2 regions of the Oleomonas cavernae genome follow, and region 2 is predicted to be linked to the other one. Evidence: riboswitches for the same ligand, from Rfam matches in the RefSeq annotation. Region 2 holds a riboswitch; the other holds the start of a gene.
What was found. A riboswitch is a leader RNA that binds a small molecule or an ion and turns the genes downstream of it on or off. The one in region 2 is predicted to bind cobalamin.
Positions count from the first base shown of each region.

Region 1: it holds a riboswitch for cobalamin, as region 2 does, so the genes downstream of both, D3874_RS15505 (DUF1636 family protein) here and D3874_RS00670 (CbtB domain-containing protein) in region 2, are expected to answer to the same signal.

Region 1 is NZ_QYUK01000011.1:2,425,941-2,431,607, reverse strand. Features, by position in the region: gene cobN (cobaltochelatase subunit CobN) at 1-377, opposite strand, end outside; gene cobW (cobalamin biosynthesis protein CobW) at 379-1,419, opposite strand; gene D3874_RS15505 (DUF1636 family protein) at 1,416-1,808, opposite strand; cobalamin riboswitch at 1,929-2,131, opposite strand; gene cobO (cob(I)yrinic acid a,c-diamide adenosyltransferase) at 2,210-2,827, shown strand; gene D3874_RS15495 (cobyric acid synthase) at 2,827-4,284, shown strand; gene D3874_RS15490 (fatty acid desaturase family protein) at 4,394-5,359, opposite strand; gene D3874_RS15485 (PaaX family transcriptional regulator C-terminal domain-containing protein) at 5,378-5,667, opposite strand, start outside.
Region 2 is NZ_QYUK01000008.1:92,214-97,880, reverse strand. Features, by position in the region: gene cbiB (adenosylcobinamide-phosphate synthase CbiB) at 1-867, opposite strand, end outside; partial or broken gene D3874_RS29830 (aminotransferase class I/II-fold pyridoxal phosphate-dependent enzyme) at 1,235-1,537, shown strand; gene D3874_RS29825 (hypothetical protein) at 1,570-1,827, shown strand; gene bluB (5,6-dimethylbenzimidazole synthase) at 1,824-2,471, shown strand; cobalamin riboswitch at 2,498-2,674, shown strand; gene D3874_RS00670 (CbtB domain-containing protein) at 2,715-2,897, shown strand; gene D3874_RS00665 (CbtA family protein) at 2,905-3,612, shown strand; gene D3874_RS31790 (helix-turn-helix domain-containing protein) at 3,678-4,016, shown strand; gene D3874_RS00655 (glutamine synthetase family protein) at 4,013-5,245, shown strand; gene D3874_RS00650 (LysE family translocator) at 5,455-5,667, shown strand, end outside.

The DNA of each region.
Region 1 (5,667 bases), on a different contig from region 2:
ACGATCTCGGCCGGCGCAGTTGAGAGCGCCGCCAGCCGCTCGTCCGGCCGCCCGTCGCCGGGGATCAGTACCAGTGCCACACCCCGCTTGCGCGCCAGCCCGGCCAGTTCCTCCGCCCCGTAACGCCAATAGTCCAGCCCGCCCAGCAGGCGCACGACGATGGCCCGGGCGTGGGCGGCGGTCTTCTCCAGGTAGAGGTCGACCGACAGGGGATGGCGCAGGCGGGCGAGACTCGCGGTCTGCACCGGCGTGCCGACGAAGGCGGCAAGGTCGCTGTCGGTGAAGGACAGGAACAGCAGGTCCGCGGGCGCATGGTCGAGGTCGACGGCGGCATCCGCCTCGTCCAGGCCATGGGTCTCGCGAACCAGGATGTGCATGTCAGGCCTTCAGCGCTGCTTCGATGCCGGCCCGGTCCAGGCCGCGCTCGCCGATCACCACGATGCGGCTGATGCGCGCCTCCTCCGGGTTCCAGGCCCGCTCGAACTGGTGGCGGAAGCGGTTGCCCACGCCCTGGACCAGCAGGCGCAGCGGCTTGCCCGCCACGGCGGCGAAGCCCTTCATGCGCAGCACGCCGAAACGTTCGGCCGTGGCGGCCAGACGGGCGACGAAACCGTCGGCATCGGCGGCGGGGGCGAGATCGACCACGAAGCTTTCGAAATCGTCATGCTCGTGCGCGCCGTCTTCCGCGTCGTGGTGCGACGGGCGGCTGGCCAGGTCGTTCTCCGCCTTGGCATCCAGGCCCAGCAGGACGTTGAGATCGACCCGGCATTCCTGGGTGCTGACCATGCGCGGCCGCCGCGTGCCGGCCTCGCCGATGCGGATCTTCAGCTCGCTGATCACCTCGGCCGAGAGCAGGTCGGCCTTGTTCACCAGGATCAGGTCGGCGGCATTCACCTGGTCCTCGAACACCTCGGCCAGCGGGTTGTCGTGGTCGAGGGAGGGGTCCGCCGCCGCCTGGGCGGCCAGGGCAGCGGGATCGTCGGCAAAGCGGCCGTCGGCCACCGCCGGGCCGTCCACCACCGCGATCACCCCGTCGACGGTGACGCGCGAGCGGATCGCCGGCCAGTCGAAGGCTTTCAGAAGCGGTTTCGGCAGGGCCAGGCCGGAGGTTTCGATCAGGATGTGCTGCGGCGGGTTTTCCCGGTTCAGCAAGGCTTCCATCGTGGGCACGAAATCATCGGCCACGGTGCAGCACAGGCAGCCGTTGGCGAGTTCCACGATGTTCTCCTCAGGGCAGACATCGATGCCGCAGCCGCGCAGCAGGTCGCCGTCGACGCCGACCTCGCCGAATTCATTGACGATGACCGCGATGCGCCGGCCTTGCGCATTCTCCAGCACATGGCGCACCAGGGTGGTCTTGCCGGCACCCAGGAAGCCGGTGACGACGGTGACGGGAATCTTGGGTGAGGTCAGGTTCATTGCGCGGCATCCTTGAAGACGGGGGCCAGTGCCGGGACACGGGCGATGATGTTGTGGTGGAGCGAGGCCGGCCTCCCTGAGCGCAGCACGATGCCGGCACCCGAGGCGCCATAGGCGCGGGCATAGGCGATCAGGTCGGCGGCGTGATCGGCGGTAAGCTCGCCGACGATGTAGGACCATTTGCCGGCTTGCGAGAGCACGGCGGTGCAGGCCCGCTCGCAACTGGCCAGGCACACCACGGGGTTCAAATGACAGGCGGCGTCCGCTTCGGCCGCGAGCAGGTCGGCCACCGCCTGCGCCAGCAACTCGCCGGGGCGAGGTGCATCATCCGCCAATTCCCCGGCCGGGCGGCAGGTGGTGCAGATGTGCAGTGTCGGCAGATCGCTCAAAGACCGGACCCCTTCAGGCGCGTCAATCACCGGGGGCAAGGTCTGGCACGGGCCGGCATGGCCGATGCCCGGCACCCGAACACCGGGTGCCGCCGCCGCCAGGGCACCCCGCCCGGCGATCGGAAAAGCAGTGGGACGGCAGGTCTCCTGGCTCGCGGATCGTCGCCATCGCGTCGCCTTCCCGGGCTCACCCAGTGGCATCCTGACGCGCGGCTGGCCGCCTACAGTTGCGGGGGCAGTTGCGGAATGGGGCCTTTGGGACCCGCCACCGCATTCCCTTTTCACCATGCCGCAAGGCACGGACCGTCGCCCTTTGAGTATGTCGCGCCGCCCTGCCTGTCAATCATGGTCGCCGATCGCCGCCTTGCGGGCGGCGCGGCATTCATGCTTTTCATGGGGTCATGACCGATTCCATGACCCCTGATGAGGCCGAACGCCACCGCGCCAAGATGGCCAGGCGCAAGGCCGTGCAGGACGCGGAAGTGGCGTCCAAGACCCTGGAGAAGGGCCTGCTGATCGTCAACACCGGCCCTGGCAAGGGCAAGTCGACGGCGGCCTTTGGCCTCGCCCTGCGCATGATCGGCCATGGCCGCAAGGTGGGCGTGGTGCAGTTCATCAAGGGCGCCTGGGCGACCGGCGAACGCACCACCTTCGAGCGTTTCGGCGACCTTGTTGAATGGCACAGCATGGGCGAGGGCTTCACCTGGGAAACCCAGGACAAGGCCCGCGACATCGCCGCCGCGGCCAAGGCCTGGGACAAGGTTCTGGCCATGCTGGCCGATCCCTCCTTCTCGCTGCTGGTGCTGGACGAGCTCAACATCGCCCTGCGCTATGACTATCTGGATCTGGGCCAGGTGGTCGCTGCGCTGAGCAACCGGCGCGCCGGCCTGCACGTCGTGGTCACCGGCCGCAATGCCAAGCCCGAGTTGATCGCCGCGGCCGACCTGGTGACCGAGATGGGCCAGGTGAAGCATCACTTCGCGGCAGGCGTGAAGGCGCAGGCGGGCATCGAATTCTGATGGCCGCCCGGGCGATCATGTTCCAGGGCACCGGCTCCAACGTCGGCAAGTCCCTGCTGGTGGCAGGGCTGGCCCGGGCCTGCGTGAAGCGCGGCCTGGTCGTGCGGCCGTTCAAGCCGCAGAACATGTCCAACAATGCGGCCGTCACGCCCGACGGCGGCGAGATCGGCCGGGCCCAGGCCCTGCAGGCCCGCGCCGCCGGCATCGCTCCCTCAGTCCACATGAACCCGGTGCTGCTGAAACCGCAAAGCGAGACCGGCGCCCAGATCGTGGTCCAGGGCAGGGTCTTCGGCAACGCCGGCGCGCGGGATTACCAGGCCCGCAAGTGCGACCTGCTGCCCCATGTCCTCGATTCCTTCGGGCGGATGAAGGCGCAGGCCGACATCGTCCTGGTCGAGGGGGCGGGCAGCGCGTCGGAGGTCAACCTGCGCGCCCACGACATCGCCAACATGGGCTTTGCCCGGGCCGCCGACGTGCCCGTGGTGCTGATCGGCGACATCGACCGGGGCGGCGTCATCGCCGCCCTGGTCGGCACCCACACGGTGATCGAGCCGGACGATGCCCGCCAGATCGTCGGCTTCATCGTCAACCGGATGCGCGGCGATCCCACCCTGTTTGCCAGCGGCATGGAGTTCATCGCCCAGCGTACCGGCTGGGCGGCCCTGGGCCTGGTGCCCTTCTTCGACGGCGCCCGGGCCCTGCCGGCGGAAGATGCCTATGACCTCGCCGAACGCCCCCAACGGGCGGGCGGCAGCTTGCGCATCGTGGTGCCGGTCTTGCCACGCATCGCCAATTTCGACGACCTCGATCCCCTGGGTGCCGAGCCGGGCGTCACTCTGGTCATGGCGGAACCGGGCAAGCCCCTGCCGCCGGCCGACCTGATCGTGCTGCCGGGATCGAAGGCCACGATCGCCGACCTGGCGGCCTTGCGTGCTTGGGGCTGGGACATCGACATCCTGGCCCATCACCGCCAGGGCCGGCCGGTGCTGGGCCTGTGCGGCGGCTATCAGATCCTGGGGCGCTCCATCGCCGATCCCGACGGCATCGAGGGCCCGGCCGGCGCGGTGGCTGGCCTGGGCCTGCTCGAGGTCGACACCGTGCTGACCGCCGACAAGCGCTTGGTCGAGGTGCAGGGCCACAGCCTGGCCGACGGCAAGCCGTTCCACGGCTACGAAATGCACATGGGCCGCACCGATGGTCCGGACACGGCGCGTGCGGTCGTGGCCTTCGCCGACGGCCGCCGTGACGGCGCCGCCTCGGCCGACGGCCTGGTCACCGGTACCTATGTCCACGGCTTGTTCGCCGACGACGCCCAGCGCGCCGCCTGGCTCACCCGCTTAGGGAGCACGGCCTCGGGCCTTGATCACGGCCACCTGATCGAGGCCACCCTCGACGCGCTTGCGGCGCACCTGGAAAAGCACATCGACATCGACCGGCTGCTGACCCTGGCCCGGTAACCTCCGTCGTCATCCCGGCGAAGGCCGGGATCCATTCTGGGGCAGCGCGCGATGTCGCAATGGATTCCGGCCTTCGCCGGAATGACGATTAGGGCAATGACGGTTTGGGTTACGCCGCCTTGGCCGTAGCCGTCCGCAAGACGTCGAGGTAACCGGGCGCCCGCGTGATCGCACCCCGTTCCACCATCAGCCGGTGCATCTTCGGCAGCTTGTGATAGGCGACCGAGGGCATCAGGTGGTGTTCCAGGTGATAGTTCACATTGATCGGCGCCACCGTCAGGCGGGCTAGCACGCCGGCCCGTGTCGTGCGGGTGTTGCGCAGCGGGTGGTCGGACATTTCCGTGCAGGCATGTTCGGCGATCGAGCGCACCCGGATGAACAGGCTGTAGGTGGTCAGGTAGGCCGCGATCCAGGCCAGGTACAGCCAGGCATGGCCGGTGGCCGCCAGCACCCCGAACAGGGCGAGGTTGGTCAGCACCATGCCGTACATGTTGCGCGCACCTTCACGGGCATAGTCGGTCCAGCGGCGGCCGTCGCGCGGGCGGTACTTGGCCCCGCCCGAGACGGTGTAGGTAATCACCCCGATATCCATCAGGATCAGGCCGTAGACCCGCTTGATGCCGGTCTGGCCGGTCAGGTCGCGGGTGAATTTGCGCCGCAGTGAGGCGCGGGTGGTGGGGAAGGGCAGCACCAGGCTCAGGTCCGGATCCAGCGCGTCGCCGGTGTGGGAATGGTGCTGGACGTGATGCTTGCGGTAGCGTTCGACATCGGACCAGACCGGGGCGGCGCACAGCCAGCGGCCGACGATATCGTTGAGGCGCCGGGTCTTGAACAGGCTGTAGTGGGCGGCCTCGTGCATCAGGATCGACAGCGCCAGTTGCCGCCCGCCCAGCACGATCAGGGCCAGCAGGAAGGTCGCCGGGTTGGGCCACCACGCCAGCGCCGCGAAGGCCAGGGCAACGATGCCCCAGGTCGAGGCGACCGCCCACCAGCCGGCCAGGTCCGACTTGGCGGCGAAGCCGCGCACCTCCTCAGGGGTGAAGACATCGGTCAGCTTGAAACGGGCGGTGGTCATGTCGCTCTTCCGGTCGATCTAGTGGGCCAGGGGGACTGGCAGGGGTTGGGGGGCGGCCGGCGTCATGTCGCGCGAGGCGAAGAAGCGCTGCCAGATGGCGCGGCCGGCCTGCTCGAACTGGCGCACGGCGGCGACGAAGCCATGGCGCTCATCCACGTCAACCAAGGGCTCGGGCAGCAGCGGGTCGAACACCACCTGGCGGATCGCCCGGCTGCCCAGCAGGAACGCCTCGCGTGCCGCCACGTCCGGCTCCAGCTCGCCGGCAGCGTCGAGCCAGCGTTTCAGGTGCTGGCGGGTCTGCCGGTAGG
Region 2 (5,667 bases):
GGCGCCGGCCATGGCTGCTTCCGGCCAGCCGGCATTGGGCGACTTGTGCTGCCGCGCATCCCGCCAGGCCGCCCGCAACGCGGCCCTCGCGTCGGCGCCGGGCGCGATCAGGGCGGCGGCGGCCAGCCACAGGGCGCTGAGGCGCGAGGCGGGCAGGTTCACGACATCGTCGGTGCGCGCGGCGGCCCAGCCGAAGGCCTGGTGGCGCGCCGTCTTGTGGCCGATCATGCTGTCGGCGGTGTTGATCGCCTTGTAGCCGACGATGCCGGGCAGGCCCAGCAGGGCGCACCAGAAGGCCGGCGCCACGATGCCGTCGGAGAAATTCTCGCCCAGGCTCTCGATCGCCGCCCGGGCGACGCCGGCCTCGTCCAGGGTGCTGGTGTTGCGGCCCACGATCATGGCGACGGCCCGGCGGCCGCCCGCCAGGCCCTGGGTTTCCAGCGCCGTGGCTACGGCGACGACATGGGCATCGAGGCTGCGCTGGGCGATCAGGGTCGAGGCCAGGATCGCCAGCACGACGATGCCGGCACCCCAGGGCAGGTAAAGCAGGATCAGGTATTGCAGGCCCCAGGCGGGTAGCATGGTCAAGGCCAGCAGGGCGCCCAAGGCCGCGACCCCATTGAGCCGGCGGGCACTGTCCGGCATGGTCGCGCGGTTGAGGCTGCGGTCGAGTCGGCTGATCAGCGCGCCGATCCAGATGACCGGGTGGCCGATCAGCGGGATCAGGCGTTGCGGATAGCCGAAAGCGGCCTCCAGCCCAGGGCGGCCAATAAGATCAGGAGGGGGGGCTCGATGCTCATGGAGGGCGCCACAGCTAGCACGAAAGCGCCAGGCAGGGCAGATCCCTTGTCGACGCACGGCGGCCATCGCTCGGCCGCGCAGGCCCGCTTTCCAGGCGCCCCCCAACCCTGGCTCGACCTGTCGACCGGGATCAACCCATTGCCTATCCCCTCCCGGCCCTGTCCCCGGCGGTCTTCACCGCTCTGCCGGACCCGGCCGCCCTGGCGGCACTGGAGGCCGCGGCGGCCAGGGCCTATGGCGTCGCCGATCCGTCGCTGGTGGTGGCGGCACCCGGCACGCAGATCCTGATCGACCTGCTGCCCCGGCTGTTGCCGCCGGCCGATGTCGCCGTGCTGGGCCGACCTACGGCGAGCATGGGCCTGGCTGGCTGCGGGCCGGCCACCGGCTGCGCAGCGCCCGCTACCTGCACGACTTGCGGCAGGCCAAGGTTGCCGTGGTGGTCAATCCCAACAACCCCGATGGCCGCATCCTGGCGGCGGCCGACCTGCTGGCCCTGGGCGCGGCGCTCGACGCCCGGGGCGGCCTGCTGGTGGTGGACGAGGCCTTTGCCGACCTGGAGGCGGGCACGTTCAGCCTGGGTTCGCGCCTGCCGCGGCCGGGCATCGTGGTGCTCCGCTCCTTCGGCAAGACCTATGGCCTGGCCGGCCTGCGCTTGGGCTTCGCCCTGGCCCCGGCCGATATCGCGGCCGAGATTCGCGCCGCCCTGGGGCCCTGGGCGGTCTCGGGCCCCGCCATCGCCGTGGGGACGGCGGCCCTGGCCGACCGGCTTTGGCTCGAAGCGTCGGCGGCGCGCTGTTCTGCCGATGCCCTGGACCTGGACCGGCTCATGGCCGGGCCGGCTTTGACGCCCTGGGCGGGACCAGGCTGTTCCGCCTCTATCGCCACGACGAGGCGGCCGCATGGTTCGAGCGACTGGGCAAGGCCGGCATTCTGGTGCGCCCCTTCGACTACCAGCCCGATTGGCTGCGCCTGGGGCTTCCCGGCGACAAGGCATCCTGGGCGCGCCTCGAGGAGGCCCTGCGATGACCGGCCAGGCCCCGCCTGTCTTCGATGCGGACTTCCGCCGCCATTTCGAGGAATTGCTGCGCTGGCGCCGCGACGTCCGCCGCTTCCGCCGCGAGCCGCTGGCGCCGGGCCTGCTGCACCAGTTGCTGGAACTGGCGGACCTGGCGCCCTCGGTCGGCAATTGCCAGCCCTGGCGCTTCGTGGTGGTCGAGGATTCAGGCGTCCGCGCCGCCGTGCGGGCCAATTTCCAGGCTGCCAATGCCGCCGCCCTGGACAACTACCAGGGCGAGCGGGCGCGGCTCTATGCCAGCCTGAAGCTCTCAGGCCTCGACGATGCCCCGGTGCACCTGGCGGTCTTCGCCGACCTCAACCCGGCGCAAGGTTTCGGCCTGGGCCGCCAGACCATGCCCGAAACCATCGAGCATTCCGCGACCACGGCGGTGCACACTTTCTGGTTGGCGGCGCGGGCCTTCGGCGTCGGCGTCGGCTGGGTCTCGATCCTCGATCCCGACGAGATCAACACCCTGCTGGACTGTCCGCCCGGCTGGCATCTGGTGGCCTATTTGTGCGTCGGCTACCCGGTCGAGGAGCACGAGGATCCGGAGCTGGAACGCCACGGCTGGCAGGGGCGCACGCCGCTGTCGACCCGGCTTTCGGTCAAATGACGCTCGATTGTTTGTGGCAATTGCGTTAGCGTCGCCGCTGGATTGGTCCCGCAAGGGCTAAGAGGGAACGCGGTCGAATACCGCGGCTGTCCCCGCAACTGTAGGCGCCGACGCTGCCTTCCGAGTCCCACTGGCCTCTGCCGGGAAGGGGGAGGGCGGAGCAGGGCGCGAGCCAGGAGACCTGCCGATCCGACCGGAACACCAACTGCGCCGCCGGTGGAGCGGCAGAAAGAGTAAGAGATCATGACGACCAAGGCTGCCTCCCTACCCCAAACCGTTGCCGTTCCGCGCTCGCGCCTGGCCGTTGCCGCCAGCCTGTTTGCGATGGGCGTCGGCTTCGTCTTCCTGGTGGGGTTCTCGCACCCGCAGTCGCTGCACGATGCCGCGCACGACACCCGCCACGGTCTCTCGTTCCCCTGCCACTGAGGTTGCCATGTTCGGACGTCTTGCGGCCTGCGGCCTTGCCGGCGGGATCCTCGGCGGCTGCCTTGTGGCGGCCATCCAGGCGGTAACCACCACCCCCCTTATCCTCCACGCCGAACTGTTCGAGGTACACGAGGTCGCGGACGCCGCCGGTATCATCCTCGCGCACGCCCATGGCACGGCCAGTGATGCGGTTGCCCATGCCGACGGCTATGACACCACGCGCCTGTTCATGACCTCGATCATGACGGTGGTCTGCGCCATCGGTTATGGCTGGATCCTGCTGTCGGCCATGTACCTGAAGGGTGCGGCGATCACCGCGCGCAGCATCCTGCCCTGGGCGATCGCGGCCTTCGTCGCCACCGGGCTGGCCCCGTCCCTGGGCCTGGCGCCGGAACTGCCGGGCTCGGCCGCGGCGGATCTCGATGCAAGGCAACTGTGGTGGGCCGGTACGGCCCTGGCGACCGCCGTCGGCATCGCCTTGATCGCCTTCAGCCGCAACCCGCTGTGGATCGTCGCCGCCCTGGTGCTGATCGTGCTGCCGCACATCATCGGCGCGCCGGTGCCGCCCGATCCCGAAAGCCGCGTGCCGGCCGAAGTCGCGGCGGAATTCGCCGGGGCCTCGCTGGTCGTCCAGTTCCTGGCCTGGGTCATCCCCGGTGCCATCGCCGGCTTCCTGGCCCAGCGCCTTATCCGCCCCGAGCCGGTCGCCGCATAACGCTCAGGGGGAGGGGAACCACCCCCCTTGCCCGATTTCACGATGCCCCCTAGGCTTGGGGCATCGTGAAAATCATTGATTACCTTGCCCGAGAACACCTCACCCTGACCGAATTTGCCCGGCGTGCCGGCGTTTCCGTCGCGGCCATGAGCCGCTATATCAGCGGTCAGCAGATCCCCCGTCCCGAGGCCATGCGCCGCCTGGCCGAGGCCTCCAACAACCACGTCTCGCCCGGCGATTTCTATGCCCCGGCGGGCCAGGGGGTGATCCGCACGATCCCGTCGCGGCGGCCCGCCACTTCCTGGAGACGCGGCCCGAGATCCGCTTCATCGACCTCTTCATCGCCGATACCAACGGGGTCTGCCGCGGCAAGCGGGCGACCCGGGGCGAGGCGCTGGAGGTGATCGAGCATGGGCTGAAACTGGTCGGCTCGGTCTTCGGCCTCGACATCCACGGCGACAATGTCGAGGAGACGGGCCTTGGCATGGCGACCGGCGACCGCGACCAGATCGGTGTGCCCATCGACGGCCGCATCCTGCCCATGCTGTGGGCCGGGCCTGATGCCGCCCAGATGCACCTGACCCTGCTGGACGAGGACGGCTCGCCCTTCTTCGCCGATCCAAGGCAGGTGCTGGGCGATGTCCTGGCCAAGTTCAAGGCCCTGGGCCTGACCCCGGTGGTGGCCTGCGAACTGGAATTCTACCTGATCGACAATGCGCGCGACGCCAAGGGCGGCCCGCAACCCGTGCCGTCCCCCTTCACCGGGCGGCGCGACTGGACCACCCAGGTCCTGTCGCTGGAAGACATGGACGCGCACCGTGCCCTCTTGACCGAAATCGCCGAGGCGCTGGAGGCCCAGGGCGTGCCCGCCACGGGTGCCTTGAGCGAGTACGCGCCGGGCCAGTTCGAGATCAACCTGCATCATGTCGCCGATGCCCAGGCCGCCTGCGACCATGCCATCCTGTTCAAGCGGGCGGTGCGCGCGGTCGCCCGCCATCACGGCCACGATGCCACCTTCATGGCCAAGCCCTATGGCAACATTTCGGGCTCGGGCCTGCATGTCCATATCAGCCTCGTGGACGAGAAGGGCCGCAACGTCCTGGCGACCGGCCATCCGCATGCCGACCAGCGCCTGCGCCATGCGGTGGGCGGGCTGATGGCGGCGATGCCGGAATCGATCGCCGTGTTCGCGCCCAATGCCAATTCCTATCGCCGCTTCCAGCTCGGCTCCTATGCCCCGGTGGCACCCACCTGGGGTTTCGAGAACCGCACCGTGTCGCTGCGCGTGCCGGGCGGCGACGGCCAGGCCAGGCGCATCGAGCACCGGGTCTGCGGCGCCGATGCCAACCCTTACCTGGCGGTGGCGGCGATCCTGGGCGCCATGCATTACGGCCTGACCAAGGAAATCGACCCCGGCCCGCCGATCGAAGGCAATGCCTATGACGCGGTGGCACCCAGCCTGCCGCGCCACTGGTCGAACGCGCTCGACACCTACGACGACGGCCTGATCCTGCCGCGCTATTTCGGCGAGCGTTACCACCAGCATTACGGCCGCCTGCGCCGCGCCGAATTCGAGCGCTACGAAGCCGAGGTGAACCCCCTCGACCACGCCTGGTACCTCGATCATTTGTGAGGTGCGTTGGACTGGCATTGTGCGTCCTTCGAGACGCCACCTTCGGTGGCTCCTCAGGATGAGGAGAATCTTCATGCCAGAACAAATCTCCTCATCCTGAGGAGGCCCGCAGGGCCGTCTCGAAGGACGCAGGATGGCTATGCAGGCCGGGGTATTGCCAGCCGTCGGTGCCTGTATTTCAGTATCAGGCACTCGCTGAGGACCCCGCCATGACCCTGGACGCCTGGCTCATCTTCCTGCCCGCCGCTTTCCTCATGGCGGTCGCGCCCGGCCCCAGCAATGTGCTGGTGGCCAGCCATTCGGTGCGTTTCGGGCTGACCCCGGCCCTGCTGGCGGTGGCCGGGCGGATCGTCACCTTTGCCGGCATGATCCTGATCACGGCGCTGGGCCTGGGTGCCATCCTGGCGGCGTCCGAAGTGGCG